Regions from separate parts of the Bradyrhizobium sp. STM 3557 genome, predicted to be linked through region 3. Evidence: predicted binding sites of a transcription regulator. Region 3 holds the regulator's gene; each other region holds the start of a gene.
What was found. The regulator PhoB, encoded in region 3, activates phosphate uptake and scavenging genes when phosphate is short. The targets are predictions, from matches to a motif close to TGTCATNNANCTGTCAT.
Positions count from the first base shown of each region.

Region 1: the regulator PhoB is predicted to act here: its motif matches at 1,606-1,622, upstream of P6U24_RS20415 (RNA degradosome polyphosphate kinase).
Region 2: the regulator PhoB is predicted to act here: its motif matches at 3,216-3,232, upstream of P6U24_RS14025 (esterase-like activity of phytase family protein).

Region 1 is NZ_CP120697.1:4,480,160-4,487,655, forward strand. Features, by position in the region: gene purM (phosphoribosylformylglycinamidine cyclo-ligase) at 1-113, opposite strand, end outside; gene P6U24_RS20405 (CDP-alcohol phosphatidyltransferase family protein) at 275-829, shown strand; gene P6U24_RS20410 (chromosomal replication initiator DnaA) at 878-1,561, shown strand; gene P6U24_RS20415 (RNA degradosome polyphosphate kinase) at 1,679-3,874, shown strand; gene ppx (exopolyphosphatase) at 3,884-5,386, shown strand; gene P6U24_RS20425 (GNAT family N-acetyltransferase) at 6,024-6,530, shown strand; gene P6U24_RS20430 (hypothetical protein) at 6,819-7,037, opposite strand; gene P6U24_RS20435 (DUF6894 family protein) at 7,395-7,496, shown strand, end outside.
Region 2 is NZ_CP120697.1:3,105,585-3,113,080, forward strand. Features, by position in the region: gene P6U24_RS14015 (enoyl-CoA hydratase-related protein) at 1-8, opposite strand, end outside; gene P6U24_RS14020 (acyl-CoA dehydrogenase family protein) at 159-1,436, shown strand; gene P6U24_RS14025 (esterase-like activity of phytase family protein) at 1,525-3,114, opposite strand; gene P6U24_RS14030 (putative bifunctional diguanylate cyclase/phosphodiesterase) at 3,307-5,187, opposite strand; gene P6U24_RS14035 (hypothetical protein) at 5,133-5,381, opposite strand; gene P6U24_RS14040 (fatty acid--CoA ligase) at 5,618-7,198, opposite strand; gene P6U24_RS14045 (SDR family oxidoreductase) at 7,295-7,496, opposite strand, start outside.
Region 3 is NZ_CP120697.1:760,001-767,496, forward strand. Features, by position in the region: gene pstB (phosphate ABC transporter ATP-binding protein PstB) at 1-31, shown strand, start outside; gene phoU (phosphate signaling complex protein PhoU) at 65-781, shown strand; gene phoB (phosphate regulon transcriptional regulator PhoB) at 797-1,501, shown strand; gene P6U24_RS03525 (GcrA family cell cycle regulator) at 1,707-2,222, opposite strand; gene P6U24_RS03530 (aspartate aminotransferase family protein) at 2,701-3,912, shown strand; gene argF (ornithine carbamoyltransferase) at 3,909-4,835, shown strand; gene P6U24_RS03540 (endonuclease domain-containing protein) at 4,933-5,298, shown strand; gene P6U24_RS03545 (Hsp33 family molecular chaperone) at 5,427-6,425, shown strand; gene P6U24_RS03550 (molybdopterin-dependent oxidoreductase) at 6,609-7,496, opposite strand, start outside.

The DNA of each region.
Region 1 (7,496 bases), 3.7 Mb from region 3:
CCGGCGCGCGCGGTGGCGCGCACCATCGGCTTGATCAGATCGACCAGGCGGTTGCCGGCGTCGATATCGACACCGGAATCGGCATAAGTGAGCCCGTTCTTGCGTTCGGCCATGGTAAAAACCCTTAATGTCGCCCGCTGGTTACGTCGGAACGCGCTGATGTGCAATGGCTCGCAAGCGGAGCCTCCCTATACTATGTAGATAACGGCTGGTTCGCCCTTGCCTTCGAAACGGGGTTGTTTTTGGCTTAAAGCCGGTAGTCAGGACGCGGCGCGTGAGCATCCCACATAGTATTCCGAACCTGATCACGCTCGGCCGTATCCTTCTGGTTCCAGTCGTCGTCTGGGCGATTGCCTCCAACCAGATGGAGATTGCGTTCGCGGTGTTCGTCGTGGCCGGCGTCAGCGACGCCGTTGATGGCTTTCTCGCCAAGCGCTTCAATCTCCGGTCCGAGCTCGGCGCGCTTCTCGATCCCCTGGCGGATAAGGCGCTGCTGGTGTCGATCTTCGTCACGCTGGGTATCTGGGGGGCCCTGCCGCGCTGGATCGTCATCCTGGTGGTGTCGCGCGACATCATGATCGTCGGCGCGGTGATCGTCTCCTGGCTGTTCGACAAGCCGGTCGAGATGAAGCCGTCGATGGTCTCGAAGCTGAACACGGTGTCGCAGGTCGGGTTCGCGGCGCTGGTGCTGGCCTCGCTCGGCTTCGGCTTCGATCCCGCGCCCTACGACCTGATCCTGATGGGCCTGGTCACCATCTTTACGCTCGTCTCGGTGGCGCTCTATCTCGTCGAATGGGTGCACCACATGAACACGATCGAGCCGCGATGAGCGATACGATCGCGGCCCGCGAGCGATTCGAGATGGAGAAAGCCTGACGTGGCTGGCCACATTCCCCCCCGCCAACTGGCGTTCGCGCTGCCGCATGCCGAGAGCCTGACGCGGGACAATTTCCTCGAGGGCCCGGCCAATGCGGCCGGCCTCGCGCTGGTCGACGCCTGGCCGGAATGGCCTGCAAGAACCATGTTCCTGGTCGGGCCGGATGGCTCGGGCAAGAGCCATCTCGCCGCCATCTGGGCCGAGCAGGCCGGCGCGCGCTCTGTCGCTGCGCATGCCTTGTGCGCCATCAATGTCCCGGCAGAGCTCGCCACCGGCGCGCTCGTGCTCGAGGATTTGAGGTCTGGCGCCATCGATGAGCGCGCCCTGTTTCACCTCCTGAACATGGCGCGGGAGGATGGTGCCTACATCCTGATCACCGGGCGCGAGGCACCGGCCTCGCTGCTGATCGCCCTGAACGATCTGCGCTCGCGTCTGCGCGCAATTCCCGTGATCGAGCTGCTGCCGCCGGACGACCAGCTCTTCCGCGCCCTGATCGTCAAGCTCTGCGCCGACCGCCAGCTTTCGGTCGACGAGGCCGTGGTCAGCTACGTTGCCACCCGGATCGAGCGATCCTACGCCGCAGCAAGGGAGGCGGTTGCCCTGCTGGATGGTGAGTCGCTCCGGCTCGGGCGGCCGGTCACCCGGGCGCTGGCGGCGGAGCTGTTGCGCCAAGCCGAGCCCTGAAGACCTTGACGGCAGGGGCGCAGGGAACATCATTGTCGCGGCAACGTCATCCAACCATCGCATAGGATTACGCAAGGCGCACCGCATCTCGTGCGCATTCAGATGGATCGATTTCTGATGGAATCCGTACAAGCCGCTGAAATCAAAGAGAAAGAGGCACCTCAGGCCGCCCCGTTGGCGATTGCCGCGAAGCCCGACCGATTCATCAATCGCGAGCTGTCCTGGCTGCATTTCAATCGCCGCGTCCTGGAAGAATCGGTCAATCCGCGGCATCCGGCGCTGGAGCGCGTCCGATTCTTGTCGATTTCGGCCAACAATCTCGATGAATTTTTCATGGTCCGCGTTGCCGGTATCCGGGCACAAGTCCGTGAAGGCATCGCCGAGCGCAGCCCCGACGGGCTGACCCCGCTCGAGCAGCTCAAGCTGATCAACGAGACCGTCTCCCAGCTCGCGATCGACCAGCAGGCGATCTGGCGCGACCTCCGGACCTATCTGGCCGAACTCGGCATCGTGCTGGTCGACGGTCAGGACGTCACCAAAAGCGAGCGCGCCTGGATCGAGGATCACTTCCTCGCCAACATCTTCCCGCTGCTGACGCCGCTCGCGATCGACCCGGCGCACCCCTTCCCGTTCATTCCGAGCCTCGGCTTCACCGTCGCGCTGCAGCTCACGCGCATCGCGGACGGCAAGCCGATGAATGCGCTGATCCGTATGCCCGGCAAGCTCGACCGTTTCATCCGCTTCCCGGCCACCAAGGACGGCACGGTGCGGCTGATCACGCTGGAGCAGGCCACCGGCCTGTTCATCGCCCGCCTGTTCCCCGGCTACACGGTGAAGGGCCAAGGCGCGTTCCGCATTATCCGCGACTCCGAGATCGAGATCGAGGAAGAGGCCGAGGACCTGGTCCGCACATTCGAGACCGCACTGAAACGGCGGCGCCGCGGCTCGGTGATCCGGCTCGAGATCGAATCCAACATGCCGGAGGAGCTCTGCGCCTTCGTGCAGGAGGCGCTGTCGACCACCGACGATGAGGTGTTCCTGGTCGATGGCGTGCTGGCGATGAACGAGCTGTCGCAGCTGACGCGGCTCGACCGCCCCGACCTGGAATTCCTGCCCTACGTACCGCGCCATCCCGAGCGCGTGCGCGATCATGGCGGCGACATCTTCGCGGCCATCCGGCAGAAGGATTTGATCGTCCATCACCCTTACGAATCCTTCGACGTCGTGGTGCAATTTCTGCAGCAGGCGGCGCGCGATCCTGACGTGGTGGCGATCAAGCAGACGCTGTACCGCACCTCCAACAACTCGCCGATCGTGCGCACGCTGGCGGAAGCCGCCGAGGCCGGCAAATCGGTCACCGCGCTGATCGAGCTGAAGGCCCGTTTCGACGAGGAGGCCAACATCCGCTGGGCGCGCGACCTCGAGCGCGCCGGCGTGCAGGTGGTCTACGGCTTCCTGCAGCTGAAAACTCACGCCAAGCTGTCGATGGTGGTCCGGCGCGAGGGCAGCGGTCTCACCACCTATGTCCACACCGGCACCGGCAACTATCATCCGGTTACCGCGCGCATCTACACCGATCTCTCCTACTTTACCTCCGATCCCGCGATCGGGCGTGATGTCACCCGTGTCTTCAACTACATCACCGGCTATGCCGAGCCGCGCGACATCGAGAAGATGGCGGTGTCGCCGCTCACCTTGCGCAAGCGCATCATCGAGCACATCAAGGGCGAGACCAACTTTCTCCGCCACGGCAAGCCTGGCGCGATCTGGATGAAGATGAACTCGCTGGTCGATCCCGACATCATCGACGCGCTGTACGAGGCCTCGCAGGCCGGCGTCTCGATCGATCTCGTGGTCCGCGGCATCTGCTGCCTGCGGCCGGGAGTGCCGGGGCTCTCGGACAATATCCGCGTCAAATCCGTCATCGGCCGCTTCCTCGAGCATGGCCGGATCTATTGCTTCGGCATGGGCCAAGGCCTGCCGAGCGCCAAGGCGGCGGTGTATATCTCCTCCGCCGACATGATGCCGCGCAATCTCGACCGCCGCGTCGAGGTGCTCTGTCCGCTGCAGAACCCGACCGTGCATCAGCAGGTGCTGGAGCAGATCATGGTCGCCAACCTGAAGGACACCGAGCAGAGCTGGCAGCTGTTGCCGGATGGTTCGTCGACGCGTATGAAGGCCGCGAAGGGCGAGGAGCCGTTCAACCTGCACAACTACTTCATGACCAATCCGAGTCTGTCCGGCCGTGGAAAATCGCTCAAGGAATCCTCGCCGCGCCGGCTCACGCGCCGAACCGAACGCAGCTCGTCCTAAGGGGATGCTGTGGTAAACCGGCTCAACCGACGCACCACCAGCGTCGGCGTCATCGACATCGGCTCGAATTCGGTTCGTCTTGTCGTCTATCAGGCGATGGAGCGCAGCCTCATCACGACCTTCAACGAAAAGGCGCTGTGCGGCCTCGGGCGCGAGGTGCAGACCACCGGGCTGCTCGCGACTGATGCCGTCGACAAGGCGCTGACCGCGCTTAGGCGCTTTCGCGCGCTGTGCAAGGTGCAGAGGGTCGGCCGGGTCTATGCGATCGCGACCGCCGCCTGCCGTGACGCTTCCAACGGAGCGGAATTCATCGCCAAGGCCGAGAAGATCTGCGGCTGCACGATCCAGATCCTCACTGGCCCGGAAGAGGCGCGCTACTCCGCGCTCGGCGTCATCTCCGGCATCCACAAGCCGGACGGCATCGTCGGCGATCTCGGCGGCGGCTCGCTCGAATTGATCGACATTCGCGGGCACCAGGTGCGCAGCGGCGTGACCTTGCCGCTCGGCAGCCTGGCGCTGCAGGACCTCGCCGAGAAGTCGCTGAAGAAGGCCGAGCGGATCGCGCGCGACGCGCTGTCGAACCTGCCGCAACTGGAAGCGGGCCGCGGCCGTACCTTCTATGCGGTCGGCGGCACCTGGCGCGCGCTGGCGCGCATTCACATCATCCAGAGCGAATATCCGCTTGGGGTGATGCACGGCTACGCCATTCCGGCGGCGGAGGCGCTCGATTTCGTTCGCCGGCTGCGGCGGCTCGTGGTCACCGACACGCTGGCCGACATCGAGAGCGTGGCCGAGGCGCGTCGCCCCCTGCTCGCCTACGCGGCCTTGGTGCTCGAATATGTCATCCGCACCGCGAGGCCGAAGACCATCGTGTTCTCGACCTATGGCGTGCGCGAGGGCCTGCTCTATTCCAAGCTCCCGGACGCTGAGCGCGCCAAGGACGGCCTGCTCTGCGCCGCGCAGACGCTGAACGAGCTGCTGTCGCGCTCGGCCCGCCATGCGCGCGAACTGATCGACTGGACGGATCGGCTGGTGCGGGTGGTGCATCTGCACGAGACCGACGACGACCGCCGGCTGCGCCATGCCGCCTGCCTGCTGTCCGACATCGGCTGGCGGATGCATCCCGACCATCGTGGCGAATTGACCTACGACGTGATCCTGAACGGCAATTTCGGCGCCATCAGCCACCAGGGCCGCATCTTCGTCGCACTGGCGGTGTTCTTCCGCTACGCCGGCTTTCGCGACGAGAACGAGCCGCCGGAGCTGACGCATACGCTGCGCACGGCAATGATCGAGCGTGCGCGCATTCTCGGCGCAGCCTTTCGCGTTGCGCATCTGGTATCCGCCGCGCAGCCGGGCGTGCTGCCCGCGACGCATTTCCGCACCCAGGACCGCAAGCTGATGCTGGTGTTCGAGCATCGCATGCTCGATCTCGTCGCCGACCGCGTCGGCAGTCGCTTCAAGCAGCTCGCGCGGCTGGTCGGCCGCTCCGGATCGATCGTGCGGAGCTGAGACCGCACCAGCCCACTGCTCCCGAACATGCATTATCGTTCTCGCGGCATGAATTGCCCGAGGCGTTTGCATCGAAGCCCTCGTGGAAAACAGAGAGCGCAGGGAATGCCGGGTGAAGGCCTCACCCATGGCCCGCCTGCAGAAAGATAAGCAGGCGGCAGTCACCACAGGATCAGCCAGATCATCCGGCATTCCCTGCACGACGGTTTACGGACTTATACGTGCTCTCCCCAGGGACCGGCTTTCTTGCCCCTGTCGTCCGCGAGCTCGTCGCACCGCAGACTTAGCGCCAGCACCGGGGCGCCAGGACCACACGATTTCGTCGTCCGCCCCATGCCGTTCGTCGATGTGCAAAACACATTGCGTGCAAGACACATTGCGACACGGCGCGTCCATCGCATCCCCGCCCAACGTTTCGTGACGATCGCGAAGCGCCCCTCTGATCGGGCCCGCACGCGCGGAAATGTGAACCTGATTTGCCCGGCGGCGCAAGTGCTATTTTCTGAAAATCGGTACGACGGGCGAATAGCAAAAATGGACCCTGGACGACACACGTGAGCGGGAGACACCGTCCGCCTTGCGCAAGCAGCTCGTTGCTCCCAAATCGGCTGCATGATCCCATACCGTTGGGGGTGAGATGTCCGGTTTCGTCGTGAGGGATGCCCGAATTGACGAGGTCGATGAACTGACCTCGCTTTGTATTCGCGCCACCGAGGATGAAGGATACGACGCCGGCTTCATCGCGCGGGCGTTGCCCGCTCTGGCCGCCGACGTTCGCTTGATCAATGGCAAATGCGTGCTCGTTGTCGAGGACGCTCAGAGCGAAGTCGTTGGCGTGGTCGCCGTCAGGCCTTCCGGCTATGCCGGACTCATCCTGCTCGAACGGTTGTTTGTCGACCCATCATCGAAGCGCAAAGGTGTCGGCCGAACCTTGTTCGAAGCAGCCATCGAGCGCGCGACGAAAATGGCCGGATGCGCGCTGCTGATCTATGCGAATCCGACCGTCGCCGGCTTCTACGAGCGGCAGGGCGGCATCCGGATCGGCGAGGCGTCGTTCGTGTTTTCGCCGGAGGTCTCACTGCCGATCTTCATTCGGCCCTTCCAGCCGGCATGTTCGACGCCGATCACAGCTGGCGCGCGCTGACCCGCATCCATATCATCGAGAGCGAATGTCTCATCGAGAGTGAATACCTCTCGGCGTGCTGTCCGGGCTCCCCATTTTCGACGCCCAGGAGCGCAAGCTTGGCCAATCGTCATTTCGGGGCAAATGCGACAGCATCGAACCTTAGGTGCGCAATTGCGCACGGAGAATCTCGGCATTGTTCGGAATGAACGCAAGCCAATCTCGAGATACCCCGATGCGCAATGGCGCACCCGAGGGTTCAAGGCCCGCGGCCTTGCCCCCGAATGACGGCGTTGTGGCGCAATGAGGTTATGACGCCTCTCGGACATCCTCGATCAGGCCGCGCTGGCCGGCGGCGGTCAGTTCGTCGAGCGTGGTCTTGCCGCGACGCGCGCATCGGATGATGTGCTCTGCGATGCGCTTGCGCACTGCATGGCTTTCGCCGTGTTTGGCCGTTTCGCAGACGCGGTCCAGCGCGACCTGCATCTTGGCGAGCGTGCGCCGGTCGAACGCCCTATTGATCAACATCGTTTTGCCTCCCTGGTTTTGAGAGGAACATCAGCAGGGCACGAAATACCCGTCACTCACATATGATAGCCAAAGGTTCAGCACGAGCACGTGATTTTTTTGAGTTTTCGCAACCGCACCCAACATCTGCCTTTCTATGACCGGCATCGAACATATCGGGTGCAAGAGCGGTCCCCTCACGCCGGCTATCGGTAATAATACCGCTGTGCCTGCGATGGGCTTGCATCGAGGGTGGCAGCGCTCGGGAACCAACCGCCCCGCGCGGAGTCCTCCCCTGTTACCCTCGAGGCGTCGGCCGCGCGCCTTCAATGGCGGCTGGCATGAAGCCGCGAGGGACTGGCGGAGCTTGGGTTCACCATGCCGCATTATCATTTCGATCTGATCAGCGCCGACAATATAACCGACGTCAGCGACGCGGTTCTCAACAGCGACGATCTCGCTGGGAAGGTCGGCGTCGAG
Region 2 (7,496 bases), 2.3 Mb from region 3:
AGCTCCATCAGCGCTCCCTCCGGGATTTCTGTTTGTGTTCGTCGATGACCTTAGCGCGGGCATCGGGCCCGTGGTCATCCAAATACGCAAGCGGGCCGAGCGCCACAAGCGCAGCACCGCTGCCTCAATAACGACAATAGACATCCGGGAGAGACGCCGTGGATTTTTCGCTGCCCAAGGAGCTTACAGCCTATCTCGACGAGCTCGACCGCTTCATCGAAACCGAGATCAGGCCGCTGGAGCAAGCGGACGACAACATCCGCTTCTTTGATCATCGCCGCGAATGGGCGCGCACCGATTTCGACAATGGCGGCTTGCCGCGGCATGAATGGGAGGCGCTGCTGCGAAGAGCGAAGGACCGCGCCGACGCCGCGGGACACCTGCGCTTTGCGATCCCGAAGCGTTACGGCGGCAAGGACGGCTCCAATCTTTGGATGGCCGTCATTCGCGAGCATTTCGCATCCAAGGGGCTTGGCCTTCATAACGACCTGCAAAATGAGCATTCGATCGTCGGCAACTTTCCGATCGTGACCATGCTCGACCGCTACGGGACCGACGAGCAGAAGGCGATGATCGACGGCGCGATCACCGGTAAGTATCGCATCACCTTTGGCCTGACTGAGCCGCATCACGGTTCTGACGCCACGCACATGGAGACCAAAGCGGTTCCAACCACGCGCGAGAACGTCAGGGGCTGGCTGATCAACGGCGAGAAGATGTGGACGACCGGCATGCACGTCGCCACGCACTGTGCGCTGTTCGCCCGCACGGACGGCAATGATGGCGACGCACGCGGCATCACCTGCTTCCTGGTGCCGGCGAAGGCCGATGGGGTGAAGGTCGAGGAATATATGTGGACCTTCAACATGCCGACCGACCATCCGCGCGTCAGCTTCACTGACGTGTTCGTACCGGAGGACGCGCTGTTCGGCGAGGTCGGACGCGGGCTGTCGCTGGCGCAATGCTTCGTGCACGAAAACCGCATTCGCCAGGCGGCGAGCTCGCTTGGCGCCGCGGTCTATTGCATCAACGAGAGTGTAAACTACGCGCGCGAGCGAAAGCCGTTCGGCAAGGCGCTGGCCGAGAACCAGGCGATCCAGTGGCCGCTGGTGGAGCTCGCGACGCAGGCCGAGATGCTGCGGCTGCTGATCCGCAAGACCGCGTGGGAAATGGATCAGCTCACCCAAGCGCAGGTCGAGCACACGCTGTCGGACAAGGTGTCGATGTGTAACTACTGGGCCAACCGGCTGTGCTGCGAAGCGGCCGATCGCGCCATCCAGGTGCATGGAGGCATGGGCTATTCGCGCCACAAGCCGTTCGAGCACATCTACCGCCATCATCGCCGCTACCGCATCACCGAGGGCAGCGAGGAGATCCAGATGCGGAAGGTGGCGGGCTTTCTGTTCGGCTACATGGGAGCGAACAAGCGCGCGTGAGAGCTGATCGGATTTGAGCGATTGGCCTATCAACAAGAAACGCCGGCCCTTGAGGGCCGGCGGTCGGATTTTTCGGCTTTCGATCCGATCAGCGGCGATCGTCGAAATCGAACCCGGCGAAATGCTCGAACGGATTGGTCTTCGGACGCACATAGGTAGGGAGGGTCACGCGATACACCAGCACTAATGTGTCGACATTGGCGCCCGAAGCATCGGCGTAGGCCTGGCCAACCATATGGCCGTCCTGGGTGATGAAATCGTTGTCGCTGCCCACGAACAGGAAATAGTCGTGCGGCGCCCTGGGATCGCCGACAGGCACGACCGCCATGCTCTCCCACTTCTCATAGAGGTCATTGCTGTCGCTCGGTGCGCCATTGTGCAAGCCGAAGCGGTTCAGCTGCGCATTGTCGTTGATGTCGAGGAATTTCTGGTACGTCGCGGGCTTGATCGTGCTGACAAGCACGCCCTTCGGTGCGACCGGGGTGCTGGGGCTGTCATACGCCGTGCCGGCGATATTGGTCGCCCCGGAAATGTCGAGCAGGTCGACGCTGCGATAGACGGAGCCGGCACTCTTCGCCGTGAAGCCGGCGCTGCTGTCGCGAGCGAGCACCAGGAATTGGTGATCGTTGAGCGCAAGCAGCTCGCTCTGGGCGGCGGTCAGCAGCGTTGTCGTCGTGGTGGTCTGGTCCTGGTAATGCGGCAGCTGCACGACATATTCGCCGACCAGCTTGGGCTGGCGGTGACGCAGATCATAGGCGAGCAAGCGCGTGTTGTTGCGGGTCAGCTTGATGGTCTTCGAACTGGTCGCATCGAGGTCCTGGATCAGCGCGCTCTGCAGCAGGATGAACAGGGTCTTGCGGTCCGGGCTCATCGCCAGGCCCTCGAAACCCTGGTTGTTCTGCCGCCCGGAGACCGGATTGCCCTTGTCATAGGTCACGCCGATCGGCGGACTGTTGGCAGAGAAGTCTTCGACCAGGTTGCCGTTGGTGTCACGGCGCATCGGGATGAACGCTTCCGGCGGCCGGATCACGTGCAACAGCGCGCCGTGGTGATCGTAGTGATAGACGTAAGGGCCATATTCGTCGCTGACCCAGTAGGTGCCGTCGCCGACATGCACCACGGCTTCATTGTCGAGGCTGATGCTCTTGTTCGAGGCGATCGGCAGATCGGGGAAGATGAGGTCCGTTCGCTGCACGCCGGCAGGGTCGAGGCCGGTTGTCTGCTGACCGCCCCAGCGATGAAACAGGGTCGAGCCTTTGTAGGCCATCTGCAGCTGGTTCTGGCTCTTGGTCGTGCCGGAATAGAGCGGACTGAGCGTGATCTCGAAGCGATGCAGCCGGCCGCGGAAGTCGACGGTCCCCTGGGTGTTCCAGCCGCGATCAGGCAGCATGTACAGCGTGCCGCCATAGCTGCCGTCGCGGTTCTTGTGCCAGCTGTCGAGATCCATCGCCATGCCCGAACCGAAGCCGCCGAGCGTGTCGCCGAACTGATCGACCGCGTTGGAGGGGATGCGGGCGACGCCGACCAGGCCCTTGTTGACGAATGTCTGTCCCTGGAAGGCAACAGAGGAATCGGCCGAGGCGGCGCCGGTCATCAGCAGCAGGGCGGTCGTGCCGGCTGCGAGATACCCCCAAGCGCGATGGCGCGGGCCCCTCAGAGAAGGGAGTTGTGGGATCATTGATGTCTGTCCAATTCGTAGGTCGGAGGCAAAGCAGGAAATGTCTTCGCGTCAGGAAAACGGAGGCGATGATCGCCGCGCGACAGATAAATCCGACTTTCATGGCACTGCGATGACATTTCGCGTGCTCGGACGCGCGATCAACAGTGCAGGAGTCTGCTGGCGAGGTGTTTTATGAGCTGCGCCTTTGTCTCAGGCCACGACGCGCTCGGCGGCCACCGGCGCTCCGGTCGATTGCGGCTTGCTGCTGGATGGCCGCTCGATGCCGTCACGGGTGAACAGTTCGTCATGCGGGCGCGGCCGGCCCAGCAGATAGCCCTGCGCCTCGTCGCAGCCTTCGCTCAGCAGGATCTCGAGCTGGCTCTGGGTCTCGACGCCTTCGGCAAGGATGGTGACGCCGAGGCTCTTGCCCAGCGTGAGCACCGCGCGCACGATGGCCAGGGCTTGCGGGCTGGTCTCGACCTCCGTCATGAACAGGCGATCGAGCTTGATCTTGTCGAACGGGAACGCGCGCAGCGTCTCGAACGACGAATAGCCGGTGCCGAAATCGTCAAGCGAGACGGCGATTCCGAGCGCCCGGATCTGGCGCAGCGTGTGCAGCGCGCCAGCCTTGTCGTCGATGATGGCGCTCTCGGTGATCTCGAGCTCCAGCCGGGCCGGCGGCAGCCCGGTCTCGAGCAGGATCTGATGGATGACGCGCGGCAGATCAGGGTGCTCGAACTGAACCGGCGACAGGTTCACCGCGATCCGGTAGGGCGTGCGCCAGACCGCGGCGCGGCGGCAGGCTTCGCGCAGCACCCATTCGCCGATCTCGATGATGGCGCCGGTCTCCTCGGCGAGCTTGATGAACTCCAGCGGCGGCACCAGGCCATGCCGCGGATGTCGCCAGCGCAGCAGCACCTCGTAGCCGCAAACGGTCGACTGGGGGATCGAGACCTGGACCTGGAAGTGCAGCTCGAGCTGGTTGAGCGCGACGGCGTGGCTGAGCTCGCGCGCCAGGATCTGGCGCTCGCGCACCGCATCGCCGAGCTTGCTTTCATAGAAGCAGACTGTCTTGGACGGATCGGCTTTGGCGCGATACATCGCGAAATCGGCGTTGCCGACCAGGGCCTCCTGCGTGGCGCCATCCTCGGGAAACACCGCCACGCCGATACTGGCGCCGACGTCGGCGGTGAAGTCGCCGATCTGCAGCGGCTCGGACAGGGTCTCTGCGAGCCGTTCGAGGAATGCGAGCAATTCCGTCCGCGTGGTCACGCGCTTGACGGCGGCAAAGCCGTCCCCGCCGACCCGCGCGGCGAGCTCGCCGGTTCCAAGGCAGCGCTCGAGCCGGCTTGCGATGAGCTTCAGCGCCTGGTCGCCCGCCTGGTGACCCCTGAGATCGTTGATCTCCTTGAACCGGTTGAGGTCGAGCATGAGGACCGCAAGGCGGCTTGCGCTCTTTCTCGCTTTGGCGAGCTCGGCCTCGAGATGGGCGATGAAGCGCCGGCCGTTGGGCAGCCCGGTCAGCGGATCGGTCAGCGCCATGTGCTCCAGCTTCAGCGTGGTCTCGCTGCGCGATCGCTGGTCGATCATGTGGCTCGCAGCGCCGATGCCGACAATGAAGAGAGAGACGCCGGCGATCGCCACCGCCATGCCCTGGAGCACCGCATCATCGGTGACGCCGACGGTCAGCGGAATCACGGAGACCGCCGCCATTCCCGTGAAGTGCAGGGCCACGATAGCCAGCACGAGGGCGCTGGCCGCGGTGTACTGCGCCCTGGCGCTGTCGATCCGGGCGCTCAGCTGCAGCGTAACGATCCCGAGCACGATCGGGTGGATGATGGACAGCGCGACATAGGCCGCTTCCCAATGGACGATGCCGCTGATGTGATAGGCGGCCATGCCGACATAGTGCATTGCCGCAATCGTGACTCCGACCATGGTGCCGGCCAGCACCGAGGCGAACCGATGCTTGCTGCCGGCCGCGAGGGCAAATGCGGCGCCGAAGCCGCCGATCGCAATCATCAGCGAGGCGATCGTCAGCATCGGGTCGAACGTAACCGGAGCGCCGGGATCGTAGGCGAGAACGGCCACAAATGGGTGCACCAGACCGAGCAGGCGGCGACGGAGGCCGTGTGCAGCAGCCAGCCGGCGCGTTGCAGGCCATCGGTGCGGCGCGCACGTTCGAGCAGCCCGATCGTGACGAGGCTGCCGACGATGCAGACGATCGCCGAGAGCCGAACGAGCCAAAGATTGTGCTCGTTGACGAGGCAAGAGATGACGCGCATGACAATCCGCAATGACCGCAGCCTAGCAAGTACCGCGCTTATCCGAAGATTGCGTTAGCGCCGCCGTGCTATCCCCAAGGCGTGAGTGCCGCCATCGGCTGCACAATTACGAACACGCGGCGTTGAGGCGGTTAGCGTGCTTATGAATCTGCGTAAAAAATACGGAGTGGCGGCGCGTAACCCCGCCGCGGCGGACAGGCTGCGGGCCGACGGCCTCAAACAGGATTGGCGGTCGCTCAGTTCACCTGCCGGTCCTTGCCGCTCCAATAGGGGGCGCGCAGGCTCCGTCGCAGGATCTTGCCAGAGGGATTGCGCGGCAGCGCGTCGATGAAATCGATGCTCTTGGGTGTCTTGTAGCCGGCAATGCGAGCGCGCAGGAAGTTGATGATGTCGGTCTCCGTAGCAGTCCTGCCAAGCTTGAGCACCACGACCGCCTTGACCGCCTCGCCCCATTTGTCGTCGGGAATGCCGATCACCGCCGCTTCCGCGATGTCGGGATGGTCGCACAGTGCGCTTTCGACTTCGGCGGGGTAGATGTTCTCGCCGCCGGAGATGATCATGTCCTTGATGCGGTCGTGGATGTAGACGTAGCCATCCTCGTCCAAGTAGCCGGCATCACCAGTGCGCAGCCAGCCATCCCGGTCGAGCGTGCGTGCGGTCGCGTCCGGCAGATTCCAGTAGCCGACCATATTGGAGCCGGAGCGGGTGGCGATCTCGCCGACCGTGCGCGGCGGCAGGCGATTGCCGTCGGGATCGAGGATCGCAACCTCGACGCCAGGCAGCGGCTTGCCGGCCGAGCGCATCCGTTCCAGCCCCTCGACATGGTCTTCCGGCGGCAATGCGACGATGGTGCCGGTGGTTTCGGTCATGCCGTACATCTGCACGAAGCCGCACTTGAAGACGTCGATGCATTCTTTCAGCAGCGCGGCTGGAATGGGCGAGGCGCCATAGAGCATGTATTTCAGGCGGGAGAAGTCGACCTGCCGCGCCCGCGGCAGGCGGACGACGAACTGCATCGCGGCCGGCACCATGAACAGCTTGGTGATGCCGGATTGTTCGAAGTAATCGAGGATTCGAGTCGGATCGAACTCCCGCGCGATCACGCCCTTGGCGCCGTGATAGAGGCCGAGCAGGCCCCAGCCGGAGCCGCCGATATGGAAGATCGGCATCGCGATCAGCGAGACGTCATCGGTGGTCCATTTGTTCCAGTCCGGCCGTTCCTCGGCATTGCCGCTATTGACCAGATTGAGGAAGTTGGCGTGCGACAGCATGGCGCCCTTCGGCTTGCCCGTGGTGCCGGAGGTATAGAGCTGCAGCGCGACATCCTGCGGGCCGATTTCGATATGAGGAGCATCGGTGCTTTGGGCATCGCGCCAAGCAGTGAAATCCTGCCATTCGCCCGTGCCGCCCTCGGTCGTAATGATATGGCGCACGCTCGGCAGTTGCGCGCGGATGCTGCGGACCAAGCCGATGAACTCGGGGCCCACGAACAGGGCAGGGGCCTTGCAATCCTCGACGATGAAGGCGACCTCGGGTCCTGCGAGCCGCCAGTTGACGGGCGCCATCACGATCTTGGCCTTCATCGCGCCGACCAGCAGCTCGAAATAGATGTCGCTGTTCTTGCCGAGATAGGCGATCCGCTCGCCGGGCGCGATGCCGAGCGCTTGCAACGCATTGGCCACCTGATCGGTCTTGCGATCGAAATCGGCAAAGCGCGTGACGCGACCTTCGAACTCGAACGCGATGTCGTCGCCCCGCACGCGTGCCTGGTTGCGCACGACGTAGACAAGCGTCGTCGCTGCCGTCGAGACGGACATGTTTCCCCTCCGCTGCTGACTTGTCTGTCGTCGTTATTCTTGTTGGCGATGCCCCGAGCGAGATCGAGACACGCGTCGTTCGATATCGCGGAGGCGTCAGCTGCCGCGTGCGGCGCGGTCCTTATCGTTCTGCGCCTTGATGGACTCCCTGGCTTTGGCCCAGTCCTCGTCCTTCCAGTCGCGCAACTGATAGAAATTGCCGCCCATGGCCAGCGCCTGTGCACCGTCCATCGCGATGGTCTCGCCATTGATCCAGTCGCAGCCGCCGGAGATCAGGAATACCGCGAGGTTCTGCAGC
Region 3 (7,496 bases):
CCAGGATTACATCACCGGCCGCTTCGGCTGACGCCGTCACGGACACATTGCCGAGGAGACAATCATGGCCAGCGAGCATACCGCCAAGGCGTTCGACAGTGACCTGCAGGAGCTGACGCGCCTGGTCGCCGAGATGGGCGGCCTGGCCGAGCGGCTGATCACCGATTCCGTCGACGCGCTGGTGCGCCGCGATGTCGCGCTGGGCCAGCGCGTGGTCGCGACCGATGCCGAGATCGACAATTTGCAGCGCATCATCGAGGAGCGGGCGGTGCTGACCATCGCCCGCCGCCAGCCGATGGCGATCGATCTGCGCGAGATCGTCGGCGCCATGCGGGTGGCGACCGATCTGGAGCGGATCGGCGACCTTGCCAAGAACATCGGCAAGCGCGTCGCGGCGCTGGAGAGCGACTTCCATCCCTTGAAGCTGATCCGCGGGCTCGAGCACATGACCGACCTCGTGCAGTCGCAGGTCAAGTCGGTGCTGGATGCCTATGCCGCCCACGACCTGCCGGCGGCGATGAGTGTGTGGAAGGGCGACGAGGAGGTCGACGCCATCTGCACCTCGCTGTTCCGCGAGCTCCTCACCTACATGATGGAGGACCCGCGCAACATCTCCTTCTGCATTCACTTGATGTTCTGCGCCAAGAACATCGAGCGGATCGGCGACCACGCGACCAACATCGCGGAAACCGTGTTCTACATGATCGAGGGTCAGCAGATGGTCGACAAGCGCCCGAAGGGCGACATGACGACCTTCGCGACCACGATCCCCGGCAACTAGGAAAGACGTTGAGCAATGAGCGCGCGCATTCTGGTGGTGGAAGACGAGGAAGCGCTGACCACGCTGCTGCGCTACAATCTCGAGACCGAAGGCTATGAGGTCGAAACGGTGGAGCGCGGCGACGACGCCGACACCCGATTGAAGGAGCGGGTGCCCGATCTCGTGGTGCTCGACTGGATGCTGCCGGGCCTCTCCGGCATCGAGCTGTGCCGCCGCCTGCGCGCCCGGCCCGAGACCAAGCAGTTGCCGATCATCATGCTGACCGCGCGCGGCGAGGAGAGCGAGCGCGTGCGCGGGCTTGCGACCGGCGCCGACGACTACATCGTCAAGCCGTTCTCGGTGCCGGAGCTGTTGCAGCGGGTGAAAGGCCTGCTTCGGCGCGCGAGCCCCGAGCGGCTCGCCACGGTGCTCGCCTATGGCGATATCGAGCTCGACCGCGAGAAGCGGCGCGTGGCGCGCTCAGGCAGGCCGATCGATCTCGGCCCAACTGAGTACCGCCTGCTCGAATTCTTCCTCGAACATCCCGGTCGCGTGTTCAGCCGCGAGCAGCTGCTCGACAGCGTCTGGGGCCGCGACATCTATATCGACGAGCGCACCGTCGACGTGCATATCGGCCGCTTGCGCAAGCTGCTCAATCCCGGCCGCGAGCAGGATCCGATCCGCACCGTGCGCGGCGCCGGCTATGCGCTCGACGACCGCTTTGCGAAGGCGGAGTCGTAGTACGACACGGGGCGTTGCGACACGTGCTACAACAAACACCGGTGTCGTCCCCGCGAACGCGGGGACCCATAACCACGAATGTTGATGGTTGAAGCGGGCTGGATCGGTGTCACGTCATAATCACACCCGCCGGTGATTATGGGTCCCCGCGTTCGCGGGGACGACAGCTGACGTTGAGCTACAATTGCGCCTGCAAGCTAGCAGCTCAGCGTGCCGGCTTCGGCTGCTGGCGGCGGCGGTCGGCCGCGGGCTGATAGGCGAGGCGCGAATGCTGCGCGCAATAGGGCAAGCCCGAGAGCGCCTTGCCGCCGCAGAAGAAGAAGTCGGGGCTCGAGGGATCGCCGACCGGCCAGTGGCAGGTGGCCTCGTTCAATTCGAGCAGCGAGCGGCGCTGGCCCATTGGCACCACGTTGTCGAACGTGACCGGATCCGGCTCCACCTCGATCTCGAACACATGCGCAAGCGCGGTGTTGCCGCGCGAAACCGGACGGGCGACGCGCATCATCTGCTGCGCGGGGCGCGGGGTTGCCTTGCGCTGGCGCGGCGCGGTTGTCGCCGGGCTCTTGGCACGGCCGGAGAGGCCGAGCCGGTGCACCTTGCCGATCACCGCATTGCGCGTCACGTTTCCGAGTTCCGCGGCGATCTGGCTGGCCGAAAGCCCGGCCTCCCAGAGCTTTTTCAACTGCTCGACGCGATCGTCGGACCAGGTCAATACCGTCATCGCATGTTTCCCTTCGCGTCGCGCCGGCCAATTCTGGGACGGCGCTGCGATGCCTATCTCAAGAAATCTCCTGCATGCTGAATCCCTTAGCCCTCGCCGGGCGCAATTGCGCTTCCGGACGTGTACGCGAAACAACCGAACGCTTTCAGGATCAGAACTGCCGCACGAGATGTCGTACTCGACAGGTAAAACGCTACAATATGGCGTGACTCCCGCGCAAGAGTCGGAGGCCATCGTCCACACCTTCCGTCGCCGGACGCGGCGCACGAGCAGCAAATCCGCATCACCGCAATCTTACGGAATCCACGCGATCAGGCTGCCTGCGCTGCGTGTTGACACTTATCGCCGGCCGCATAGAATAGTTCCACGTGCCGCCTTGAAAAGGCGGCACATTTTGTTTTCCAGGGCGGGGTCCCTGATGCACGATGGCGCCCAGTTGGCGCGCATTTCGGACTGCCCCAAGCACAAGTGATCCACCATGTCCGCAGCCGCCGCGTCGCATCTTCTTCCCGTATTCGCCCGGGTCGATCTCGCCTTCGAGCGCGGCGAGGGCGCGTGGCTGGTTGCAACGAATGGCGAGCGCTATCTCGATTTCACCTCGGGCGTCGCGGTGAATGCGCTCGGTCATGCGCATCCGCATCTGGTCAAGGCGCTGCAGGAGCAGGCGACCAGGCTCTGGCACATGTCGAACCTGTTCAAGAGCCCGGATGGCGAGCGCCTGGCCTCTCGTCTGTGCGAGCAGAGTTTTGCCGACTACGTGTTCTTCGCCAATTCCGGCGCCGAGGCAATGGAGTGCGCGATCAAGATCACGCGCAAGCATCACGCCGCCAAGGGCCATCCCGAGCGCTATCGCATCATCACCTTCGAAGGCGCCTTCCACGGCCGCACGCTGGCGACGCTCGCCGCCACCGGCTCGGCCAAATATCTCGACGGCTTCGGCCCGCCGATGGACGGCTTCGACCAGGTGCCGCTCGGCGATCTCGAGGCGGTCAAGCGCGCGATCGGCCCGCACACCGCGGGCATCCTGATCGAGCCGGTGCAGGGCGAGGGCGGCGTGCGCTCGGCGCCATTGTCATTCTACAAGGCGCTGCGCCAGCTCTGCGACGAGCACGGCCTCTTGCTGGTGTTCGACGAGGTGCAGACCGGCATGGGCCGCACCGGCGATCTCTTCGCCTATCGCTGGATCGGCGTCACGCCCGACGTGATGTCGCTGGCGAAAGCGCTCGGCGGCGGCTTCCCGATCGGCGCCTGCCTCGCGACGGCCGATGCCGCGGCCGGCATGAATCCGGGTTCGCATGGCTCGACCTTCGGCGGCAATCCGCTCGCGGTCGCGGCTGCCAACGCCGTGCTCGACGTGATGCTGGCGCCCGGCTTCTTCGAGCATGCGCGCAAGATGTCGCTGCTGCTCAAGCAGAAGCTCGGTGCGGTGATCGACCGCCATCCCGACGTGATCGCCGAAGTGCGCGGCGAGGGTCTTTTGATCGGCATCAAGGCCGTAGTGCCGTCGACCGATCTGGTGACGGCGCTGCGCGAGCAGAAGCTGCTGACGGTGGGCGCGGGCGACAACGTGGTGCGCTTCCTGCCGCCGCTCAACGTGAGCGAGGCGGAAGTGGAGGAGGCGGTGCAGCGGCTCGACCGGGCCTGCGCCGCGCTATCAGGCGATCAGGTGAAGCAGGCGGTTAGTTCATGAGTAAGGCGCCCCGTCATTTCCTCGACATCAGTGAGGTTCCGCTCGCAGAGCTGCGCAACATGCTGGCGCTCTCGAGCGACATGAAGAAGCAGCTCAAGGCCCAGCAGCCCGCGAAAAAGCCGCTCGAGGGCAAGGTGCTGGCGATGATCTTCGAGAAGCCCTCGACCCGCACCCGCGTTTCCTTCGATGTCGGCATGCGCCAGCTCGGCGGCGAGTCGATCATGCTGACCGGCGCCGAGATGCAGCTCGGCCGCGGCGAGACCATCGCCGATACCGCGCGCGTGCTGTCGCGCTATGTCGATGCGATCATGATCCGCATCCTCTCCCACGACGCGCTGCTGGAGCTCGCGGCCCACGCCACGGTGCCCGTCATCAACGGGCTGACGCGGCGCTCGCATCCCTGCCAGGTGATGGCCGACGTGATGACCTATGAGGAGCATCGCGGGCCGATCGAGGGCCGCACCGTGGCCTGGAGCGGCGACGACAACAATGTGCTGGCCTCCTGGGCCCATGCCGCCGATCGTTTCAAGTTCAAGCTCAATGTGGCCACGCCGCCGCAGCTCGCGCCGGGCAAGGCGATGAAGGATTTCATCCGCAACAGCCGCGCCGAGATCAAGCTCGGTACTGATCCGGAAGAGGCCGTCGCCGGGGCCGATTGCGTCGTCACCGACACCTGGGTCTCGATGGGCGACAAGGACGGCGAGCATCGCCACAACCTGCTCAAGCCCTATCAGGTCAACTCCCACCTGATGTCGCTCGCGAAACCCGACGCGCTGTTCATGCACTGCTTGCCCGCCCATCGCGGCGAGGAGGTGACGGACGAGGTGATCGACGGCCCGCAGTCAGTGGTGTTCGACGAAGCCGAGAACCGCCTGCACGCCCAGAAGGGCATTTTGGCCTGGTGTTTTGGAGCTGGGGCGTAGCGCGCGACGGCAAAGAGAACGAACCAGCGGCTTGCTCGGTGCACCCTCTCCCCTTGTGGGAGAGGGTGGCGCGCGAAGCGCGACGGGTGAGGGGTTGGTGCCGCAAGAACCGCATCATCGGCCGACCGCAAAGCGTATCCGCAACTTCGCCAGGCGGATGCGGAGTGAGCCGACTGATGCCGAAGCCGCGATGTGGCGGCTGCTTCGCGATCGGCGTTTCTCACGGTCCAAATTTCGTCGCCAAGTCCCATTTCAGAATTACATTCTGGACTTTGTCTGTTTCGAGCGAGGGATCGTCATAGAGATCGATGGAAGCCAACACGCAGAAGCGACAAGCGATATGACGAGAGACCAAGCCCTGGTACGCGAAGGTTTCAGGGTTGCCCGCTACTGGAACAACGATGCCCTCCAACGTCGCACTGAGGTCATGGAGGACGTCCTCGCAAAGCTCGGCGAGAGGTGAGAGACCCCTCACCCGGCGCCTTCGGCGCCACCCTCTCCCACAAGGGGAGAGGGTGCACTGAGTTCGGCGCGAAAGCATAGTTCCATATCTCCCCTTCCATTTGCTCTCCCCATCCCCAAATAGGCGCCATGACAGCCTCCACTCCCGACAATGAAATCAATCTCGCCGGCGATGTTCGTGCGCCCTCGGCCGTGCCGGTGGATGACGCGGTGCTCCCGTTCGAGGTCGCAGCGCTCGATCTGCGCGGCCGCCTCACCCGCATGGGCCCGGCGCTCGACGAGATCCTCACCAAGCATGACTACCCTGCAGCCGTCGGCAAGCTGCTCGGCGAGGCGATCGTGCTGACCACGCTGCTTGGCTCCTCGCTCAAGTTCGAGGGGCGCTTCATCCTGCAGACCCAGACCGACGGCCCGGTCTCGTTCCTGGTGGTCGATTTCCAGGCGCCGGATCGGCTGCGTGCCTATGCGCGCTATGACGAGGCGCGGCTTTCCGAGGCAAAGGATTCGGGCGGCCTGCTCGGCAAAGGCCATCTGGCGATGACCATCGACCAGGGGCCCGACATGAGCCGCTATCAGGGCCTGGTGTCGCTGACCGGCGGCAGCCTGGAGGAAGCCGCCCATGAATACTTCCTTCGCTCCGAGCAGATCCCGACCCGCGTGCGGCTTGCGGTCGGCGAGGAGTGGAGCGGCGGCAAGCATCGCTGGCGCGCCGGCGGCCTGCTGACGCAGTTTCTGCCGAAGGCCCCGGAGCGTTCGCGTCAGGCGGACTTGCATCCCGGCGACGCGCCGGAGGGCACGACGCTGCACACCGTGGAGGAGGACGACGCCTGGGTCGAGGGCCAATCGCTGGTCTCGACCGTCGAGGACGTCGAGCTGATCGATCCTGCGCTGTCGGGCGAACGGCTGCTCTATCGCCTGTTCCATGAGCGCGGCGTGCGCGTGTTCAAGGAGCTTCCTTTGCAGGCACGCTGCTCATGCTCGCGCGACGCGGTGGCGGGTATGCTCAAGAGCTTCTCGGCCCAGGACCGCGCCGATATGGTCAAGGACGACAAGGTCGTCGTCACCTGCGAGTTCTGCTCCTCGGTCTATGAGTTCACGCCGCAGGAAGCCGGCGTGACGCAGAATTAGTTAACCGGCTTGCCGCCCTTTCTCGGTGGGGGGCGGCGCGCGCCTGCTGTCAGCTCCGTCATTGCGAGCGCAAGCGAAGCAATCCAGAATGCTTGCCATAGCTCTGGATCGCGTCGTCGCTTCTGCTCCTCGCGATGACGGCTGTTGTGCCCCCGAGGACTGTTCGCCTCTGATGCAAAAAGCCTAGCCCGGTGCCGCGGCCCCGGCGCCATGGACACGCTGCGCATTCGCTTCTGACGCGGCGGCTTCCGCAGCGCTGAGCCGTTCGAGCCGCACCGGCACGTTCTTGTGGTAGGGCGTGCCGGCGATGGGATCGCAATAGCGAGCATCGGTCAGGACATTGATGCGCGGGCCGTTGACCAGCCGCTCACCATCGTCAGTCGGATAGTCCTGCCCGAAGCCGTGCGGCAGCGCCAGCTGGCCGCGGCGCATGCTGTCATCCGCCTTGCAGCGGACGACCAGCCGTCCGGCCGCCGAGCGCACGGCGATCCACTCGCCGTCGCTGGCGCCGAGCGCATCGAGATCATCGGCGTTGATCAGCATCGCGCCATCGCGATCGTCGCGCCGCCACGCCGGGTCGCGGAAGATCTGGTTGGCGTTGAACATGCGCCGCTGCCCGGCCGCGAGCACGAAGGGATAGTCCGTCGGCGCGACGGCTACGGCCGGATCGAGCTTGCCGAGCCAATCCAGCATCTCGGGGATTGCGAGTCGGATCTTGCGGTCAGGATGGGCGACCAGCGACCATACTTCCTCGTAGTCATGCGCCGTGATGGCAACGCCGCTGCGCGAGCCGACGACCACATCGAACAGCGCATCGCCAAGCGCGGCGTCGGTGATCTCCGGCCCGGCGCCGAGCGCGCGCCGCACGGCTGCCGGATCGCGCTTGGCGCAGAGTTGCGCGGCTTGCCAGAGCGGCGCGGCGGCGGCGGTGCCGTCGGGCAGTGTCGGCCCCAGCGTGTGATAGAGGATCAGCGCGCCGACGGCGGCGGGCTGCGGATGCTCGGCCACGAAGGTGCGCAGCGCCTTGGCGAATGCACCGCGCGACTTCCCTGCCGCCTCGCGCAGCGGCGC